Azoarcus sp. CIB: one gene and its partner. Each later gene encodes a partner of the first gene's protein in a complex. Links are inferred from orthologs where the notes say so. Each region holds a gene or a part of one and is shown in the gene's direction. Other genes may lie near its edges.

Evidence for each region.
Region 2: the proteins of AzCIB_RS13120 (region 1) and AzCIB_RS13985 are in contact, whole or in part, in a cryo-EM structure (PDB 9GE8), measured with the Escherichia coli proteins. The link is inferred for Azoarcus sp. CIB from one-to-one orthologs.

What each region holds. Positions count from the first base shown.
Region 1 is NZ_CP011072.1:2,966,882-2,971,000, reverse strand. The notes cover bases 491-3,449. They hold AzCIB_RS13120 (ABC transporter ATP-binding protein), read left to right. Parts: upstream 491-1,589; coding sequence 1,590-2,309; downstream 2,310-3,449. Other genes in these bases: hpnE (hydroxysqualene dehydroxylase HpnE), read right to left, coding at 2,320-3,449; AzCIB_RS13125 (arylesterase), read right to left, coding at 995-1,606; selD (selenide, water dikinase SelD), read left to right, coding at 491-953. Outside these bases: more of selD, read left to right, coding at 1-490; more of hpnE, read right to left, coding at 3,450-3,630; presqualene diphosphate synthase HpnD, read right to left, coding at 3,650-4,119.
Region 2 is NZ_CP011072.1:3,159,777-3,163,495, reverse strand. The notes cover bases 581-3,719. They hold AzCIB_RS13985 (ABC transporter permease), read left to right. Parts: upstream 581-971; coding sequence 972-3,467; downstream 3,468-3,719. Other genes in these bases: AzCIB_RS13980 (cytochrome c3 family protein), read right to left, coding at 3,597-3,719; AzCIB_RS13990 (M20 aminoacylase family protein), read left to right, coding at 581-940. Outside these bases: more of AzCIB_RS13990, read left to right, coding at 1-580.

The sequences.
Region 1 (4,119 bases):
ATGCGCCGGCCGGCATCGTCCCGCCCGAGCTCCTCGTCGGCACCGAAACCGCCGACGACGCGGCGGTGTACCAGCTGAACGAGCGGCAGGCCATCGTCGCGACGACGGATTTCTTCACCCCCATCGTCGACGACCCCTACGATTTCGGCCGCATCGCCGCGACCAATGCGCTGTCCGACGTGTACGCGATGGGTGGGCGCCCGATCTTGGCGCTGGCCCTCGTCGGCATGCCGCTCGACAAGCTGCCGCCCGAGGTCATCGGCCGCATCCTCGAGGGCGGCGCCGCGGTGTGCCGCGACGCGGGCATCCCGATCGCCGGCGGCCATTCCATCGACGTGCTGGAGCCGATCTACGGCCTCGTCGGGCTGGGCGTCGTCGATCCGGCGCAGGTCAAGAAGAACGCCGGCGCGCAGGCGGGCGACGTGCTGATCCTGACCAAGCCGCTCGGAATCGGCATCCTCTCCGCGGGGCTCAAGAAGGGCCTGCTGACGGATGCGGACTACGCCGAGATGCTGCGCTGGACGACGCTGCTCAATCGCGTCGGCGCACGCCTCGCCGGCATGGGCAGCGTGCATGCGGTGACCGACGTCACCGGCTTCGGGCTGGCCGGGCACCTGCTGGAGATCTGCCGCGGCTCGAAGCTTGGCGCGACCGTGAATTTCGATGCGCTGCCGAAAATCGCCGCCGCCGAGAAGCTCGTGCGCGACGGCATCGCCACCGGGGCCTCGACGCGCAACTGGGCGAGCTACGGCGACGATGTGGCGATGCCGGCCGATGCGCCGGAGTGGCAGCGCAAGCTCATCACCGACCCGCAGACGAGCGGCGGCCTGCTGATCGCCTGCGCCGAGTCCGGCGTCGATGCGGTGCTGGCGGCGATCCGCGCGGAGCAGGGCAGCGAGGGCCACGTCATCGGGCGCATGGTCGCGGGCGAAGCGGTGCTGCGCGTCGAGTGAGATCGATGCGGGCCGGGTGCGGACCGGCCCGGCAGGCCGATTCAGCCCTTGAGCAGCGTCCTCAGTCCCTTCCACACCGTTTCGACGATCAAGGGCTGGGCCTCGGCCGTCGGATGGATGCCGTCGGGCTGGAACAATTCCGGCTTGTCGGCGAAACCGTCGAGCAGGAAGGGAACGAGGGGCACCTTTTCGGCTCGTGCCACCTCGGCGAAGGTCTGGTGGAAGCGCCGCGTGTAGGCGGGGCCGTAGTTGGGCGGCAGCTGCATGCCTACTAGCAGCACCTTCGCGCCCTTGCCGCGCGCCGCCTGGATCATCGCGCTCAGGTTTTCGCCCATCAGCGCGGGTTGCAGGCCGCGCAGGCCATCGTTGGCGCCGAGTTCCAGGATGAGGAGGTCGGGCTTGTGGCGGTCGAGGGCCGCGCTCAGACGCGTGCGTCCTCCGGCCGTGGTTTCCCCGCTCACGGAAGCATTGATCACGGCATGGCGGAACCCTTCGCGTGCAAGTCGCGTCTGCAACAAGGTGGGCCAGTCTTCCTTCGGCCGCAGGCCATAGCCGGCGGACAAGCTGTCGCCCCACACGAGTATCGTTGCCGCCTGGGCGGCACCCGACAACAGGATTGCGAACAAGAAGGTCACGATGGATCGCAGCGGCATTGAGTTCTCCGTTCCGGTGATGCAAGTCTCGGGGCTGTCGAAGAGCGTCGAGCAGGCCGACGGCCAAGGCACGCTCAAGATTCTGCAGGAAGTCACGTTCAACGTCGCGGCCGGCGAGTCGGTCGCGATCGTCGGCGCCTCCGGCTCGGGCAAATCGACCCTGCTCGGATTGCTCGCCGGGTTGGATGTTCCGAGCAGCGGCGGCGTGCATATTCTCGGCCGGGATCTGTTCGCGCTCGGCGAGGACGACCGTGCAGCCCTGCGCGGCGAGTCGATCGGCTTCGTGTTCCAGGCCTTCCAGCTGCTGCCGGCACTCACCGCGCTCGAGAACGTCATGCTCCCGCTGGAACTCGCCGGCGCCCGCGATGCAGCGGCCACGGCAAGGCAGTGGCTCGAGCGCGTGGGCCTCGGCAGCCGCCTGCGACATTACCCCAAGCATCTTTCCGGCGGCGAACAGCAGCGCGTCGCGCTGGCGCGCGCCTTCGCGCCCGATCCGCGCCTGCTCCTCGCCGACGAGCCCACCGGCAACCTCGACGCGGTGACCGGCGAGGCGGTGATCGAGCTGATGTTCGCGCTGAACCGGGAGTCCGGCACTACGCTGATCCTCGTCACGCACGACGAGTCGCTCGCAGCGCGCTGCGACCGCGTGCTGCACATGCAGGCGGGACGCCTCGTCGAGCCCGCGGCGCTGCGGCCCGCCTGAGGCGACGGGTTCAGGCCGCCGTGCTGGCGATGCGGCGCAGCACGCGCGAGGCCGCATTGATTCCCGAGCGCACCGCCGATTCCAGCGTCGCCGGGTAATCCGAATCGAGGTAGTCGCCCGCGAGCCACAGCCCCGGCACGGGCGTCTGCGCGCCGGGGCGCGAGACACCGGGACGGCAGGCGAAGGTCGCACGCTTTTCGGTAATCACCTGCGACCACTCGAGGGGCGGCAGGCGCAGGCCGAGTTCCTGCTCGAGCTGCGCATGCACGGCCAGCAGCAGGTCTTCGCGGGACAGCGCATCGTGCGGACCATGCGCGCTGATGACGCAGGCGACAAGGCCCTGCGGCCCGCCGAGCTGACCGCGGTCGAAGGCCCACTGCGCCGGCCCGCGCGCGAGACCGATCATCGGATAGGGCAGACGCACCGTCGGCCCGAGCGCGAGGTAGACGGTCGTGATCGGCTCGCTTGGCAGCGCGGCGATCATCGCCGACAGCCGTTCGCAGTGGCCGACGGAATTCAGCAGGGCCGTGGCGTGGTGCGGCGCCGTCGCGAGCACCACCTGCGCATAGACCTGCCGCGACGCGGGGTCGCCGTCCAGCCGGAATCCGCCCTGCACCTGATGGATCGCTTCGACCGGCGTTCCGGTGCGCAGCTTGCCGCGCCGCACGGCGAGGTAGCGCGCTGCCGGTACGGGGAAGAGTTCGGACAGGTCGATGCGCGGGATCAACAGTTCGCTCGCCGCCGCGCCGGCGCCCAGACTGTCGCGCAGCACGTTTGCGAACACCTGCGCCGAGGCCTCGGCGAGCGGCGTGTTCAGCGCGGCCACGCACAGCGGCTCCCACACTAGCTGCACGAGGCGTTGCGGCTGACGCAGCTCATGCAGCAGCCCCGCCACGCTTTGCCCGGCGTCGACGCGGAAGCGCCGTTTCTTCAGCACCCGCATCAGGCGCAGCATCGCGAGCCGGTCGCCCCAGCCCAGGCCCTTGGCACTCAGCAGGCCCAACGCCAGGTGCAGCGGGGCGGGCAGGCGGGCGGCCTGTAGGTGCAGCTGCCCCGGCGTGTGCAGCGTGAGCGGCAGGTGGGCGAGCTCCTTGGGCGAGCCGCCGGTCACGCGCAGCAGGCGCAGCAGTTCGCCGTAGGCACCGAGCAGGATGTGCTGGCCGTTATCGACGCGCCAGCCGTCCTTCACGACCACGCGCGCACGTCCGCCGAGCGTGTGCGAGCGCTCGAACACGGTCACCTGCACGCCGCGCCGGGCGAGTTCGACCGCGCACGCCAGGCCGGCGTAGCCGGCGCCGATGACCGCGACCGGATGGTTCATCGCCGGGCCCGCTGCGTCGTCATGCGCGCACCCAGGTCTTGCCGGCGATCCACAGCTTGCGCACCGGCGTCAGCGAGGTGCGGCGGTCGAGCACGAGGAAGCCGTCGCTGGCGATCTCGCGCAGCAGCGTGCGGTAGATCGCCGCCATCACGAGGCCGGGGCGCTGGCTCTTGCGGTCGGCAGCGGGAAGCTGGGCGAGCGCCTGGTCGTAGAACTTCTCGGCGCGCTCGGCCTGGAAGGCCATCAGCGCGCGGAAGTTGTCGTCGTGGCGCCCTTCCATGATCTGGCTCGCCGGGACCTTGAAACGCTGCAGATCCTCGATCGGCAGGTAGATGCGGCCGCGGCGCGCGTCCTCGCCGACATCGCGGATGATGTTGGTGAGCTGGAAAGCCATGCCGAGGTCGTGCGCGTACTTCAGCGTCTGGCGCTCGCGGTAGCCGAAGATCTCTGCGGCGAGGAGGCCGACCACGCTGGCGACACGGTAGCAGT
Region 2 (3,719 bases), 190 kb from region 1 along the record:
CATGGACGCCCTGCCCATCCAGGAGCGCAACGACTTCGCGCATGTCTCCCAGCACGCAGGCTGCATGCATGCCTGTGGCCACGACGGCCACACGACGATGCTGCTCGGCGCCGCCGAGGTGCTCGCTGCCCACCCCGACTTTGACGGCACCGCATATTTCATCTTCCAGCCGGCCGAAGAGGGTGAGGGCGGCGCCGATGCGATGGTCGACGACGGTTTGTTCGACCGCTTCCCCATGGCTTCCATCTTCGGCATGCACAACTGGCCGGGCTTGCCGGCGGGGCAATTCGCCGTGCATGACGGGCCCGTCATGGCGAGCGCCGATCGCTTCGACATCGAGATTCGCGGCCAGGGCGCACATGGTGCGATGCCGCACCTCGGCACCGACTCCATCATCGCAGGGGCCGCGCTGGTGCAGGCGCTTCAGACGGTCGTCAGCCGCACCCTCGACCCCCTCGATTCCGCAGTCGTGTCCGTGACACAGTTCCATGCGGGCGAAGCCTACAACGTCATCCCGGATCGGGCGAAGCTGTGTGGCACCGTGCGTGCGTTCAGCGCCGCGGTACAGTACCGCATCGAAGCGACCATTGCCCGCATCGGCGATGGTGTCGCCGCGAGCCATGGGGTCAGCGTCGAGGTCGATTACCGCCGCGGCTACCCGCCGACGATCAACACCGCGGACGAAGCCGCGATCTGCGCTGCCGTGGCCGGCAGCCTGCCCGGCGCCAGCGTCCTGACAGACATGCCCCCGAGCATGGGCGCCGAGGATTTCGCCTTCTACCTGCGCCACAAACCGGGCTGCTACGTGTGGATAGGCAACGGCCCCGGCGAAGGTGGCTGCACCCTCCACAATCCGCATTACGATTTCAACGACGCCATCATTCCGTTCGGCGTCGCCTATTGGGTCGAACTCGTGCGACGGCTGCTGCCAAAGGCCTGAACCTTTCGCGGCGCGGGCCGTCCACCCGCGCATGAGAACACTGCATCTCGCCCTGCGCATGATGATGCGCGATTTGCGGGCGGGGGAACTCCACCTGCTGGGCATCGCCATCGTCATTGCGGTGGCCTGCCTTGCCAGCGTGGGTTTCCTCGCCGATCGCGTCGCCCGCGGACTCGATCGCGAAGCAAACCAGTTGATGGGCGGGGATCTGCTGCTGCGGGCTGATCACCCGTGGGACGACAGCTATCGCGGCGAGGCCGAAAGGCTGGGTCTGCAGCATGCCCGCACCGTCCTGTTCACCAGCATGGTGAGCACCGAAAGTGTCGCGCAGCTTGCCGGCGTGAAAGTCGTCGACGCGGGCTACCCCTTGCGTGGGCACATCCGTGTCGCCGCGGGCCCCAATCAGGCCGATGCCATCGTCAATCGCATCCCCGCGCGCGGCGAAATCTGGCTCGACGAGCGCTTGCAGGCGGCCCTCGGCGTCGCGGTCGGCGATCGCGTCGGTCTGGGGCGTCTGGAGTTCAGGGTCGGGGGGATGGTGACCTTCGAGTCGGATCGCGGCGCAAACTTCTTCAGCCTGCTTCCCCGCGCGATTTTCAACGCCGAAGACCTTGCCGAGTCCGGTCTCCTGATCCAGGGCAGCCGGGCGACCTGGCGGCTGCATGTTGCCGGTGAGCCCGACGCGGTCGCGGCATTCGAGCGCTGGGCGAAAGCCCGCCTGGGGCGCGGCGAGACGCTCGAGAGTATCGAAAATGCGCGCCCCGAAGTGCGCAATGCCCTCGATCAGGCCCAGCGATTCCTGCGCCTGGCTGCACTGCTGACGGTGATACTCGCGGCCGTTGCGATCGGAATTTCGGCCCGGCGGTTCATGCAGAGGCACCTTGACGCCTGCGCGGTGATGCGTTGCCTTGGCGCCAGGCAGATGCAGATCGTGTGGATCGTCGTGGGTGAGTTCGCGTTGTTCGGACTGGCGGCTGCGACGCTCGGCGCATCGCTCGGTTGGGCTGTGCAGCAGGGGCTTGCGCTGATTCTCGTCGAGATCATGAATACGCCCCTGCCTTCGCCCTCGCTGTTACCTTTCGCGCACGGCGTTGCGGTCGGTGTCGTCCTGCTGCTCGGATTCGTATTTCCGCAACTCCTGCGCCTCGGGCGTGTTTCGACCCTCCGTGTCCTGCGGCGCGAGATCGTGCTGGTGGAAACGCGTAGCGCGTCCGCCTGGGCGGCCGGTGCCATCTCGCTGCTTGCCCTCGTGTTCTGGATCGCGGACGACCTGCGGCTCGGTTTGCAGGTCGCCGGAGGTTTCGGTATTGCACTGGCGGTGTACGCGGCCGCTGCGTGGGGATTCCTTCACCTGCTCGGTCGCATGAGAGGGACTACGTCACTCGGCGGAAGCGGCGGGCGCTATGGCATCGCGTCCCTGGTGCGCCGCACCGGCGCAAGCGTTGTCCAGATCGTCGCGCTCGGTATTGGCATGACCGCCCTGTTACTGCTGACGATCGTTCGCGCCGATCTGCTCGACGACTGGCGGGCGATGACCCCGCCTGACGCACCGAACCGTTTCGTGATCAATATCCAGCCGGATCAGCGCGAAGCGTTGTCGGCCTTGTTCGTCGCCCGGGGGCTGCCCGACCCCGAAGTTCGTCCGATGATTCGCGGCCGGCTGGAGTCGATCAACGGAAACCTTGTTCGGCCGGAAGGTTACGAGAACGAGCGTACGCGGCGCCTTGCAGAACGGGAATTCAACCTGAGCTACGGCAGCCGGCTTCCTGATGGAAATGAAGTCGTAGGAGGGCGCTGGCATGGGACGGACAGTGCTGCGCAGTTTTCTGTCGAGCGCGGTCTGGCGGAGACTTTTTCGCTGAAGGTCGGAGACCGCGTGCGCTTCGACGTCGCCGGGCGGCTTGTTGAGGCCCCGATCACCAGCGTCCGCGCCCTCGAGTGGGATTCGATGCGTGTGAACTTTTTCTTCATTGCTTCCCCGGGGCTGCTCGAGGGCGACCCCGCGAGCCTGATTACCAGCTTCCGCCAGCCTCCCGGCGATCAACAGCTGACCACGGATCTGGTCAAGCACTTCCCGAATCTGTCGGTCATCGACGTCGACGCCGTGATTGCCCAGGTACGTGCGACGACCGACAAGCTGGTTCTCATCGTCGAGTTCGTGTTTGCCTTCTCTGTGCTGGCCGGATTCATCGTGTTGTTCTCGGCACTGCAATCGACACATGACGAGCGCGACTACGAACTTGCAATGCTGCGGACCCTGGGCGCCCGCAATGCGCAACTGCGCCGGGCGCTACTGGCCGAATTTTCGGTGCTCGCCGCGCTAGCCTGCGGACTTGCCGGAGGCGGGGCGACGCTCTTGGGCTGGGTTCTCGCCCGCTACGCGTTGAAGATGCCTTATGTACCTGAGCCTTGGTCGCTGGGGTTTGCGATGTTTGCCGGCGTGTGTGCGGTGGTTGGCGCGGGGTGGTTGGGAACGCGGAATCTTCTCGCGCGATCGCCGACGGCAAGTCTGCGTCGCCTTTCATGACCTATGGTTCATGTAATGCAACATTGGGCTGAACTTATTTCTCAGTTCAAAGACAATATTTGTAAAATGGTTTCTAAAAATGAGAAAGGCGCCTTGCGGCGCCTCTCTCGTAGTCCCGGACGATCTGCCTTACTTCACGTGGCACGTCAGGCAAATCTGGCTACCGTCTGCCGTTACACGCAGGAACGTCGGTAGGAACTTCGAGGTCGTGCCCGGCACGCCGTGGGGGTCGTGGCAGGAAGCGCATTCGAC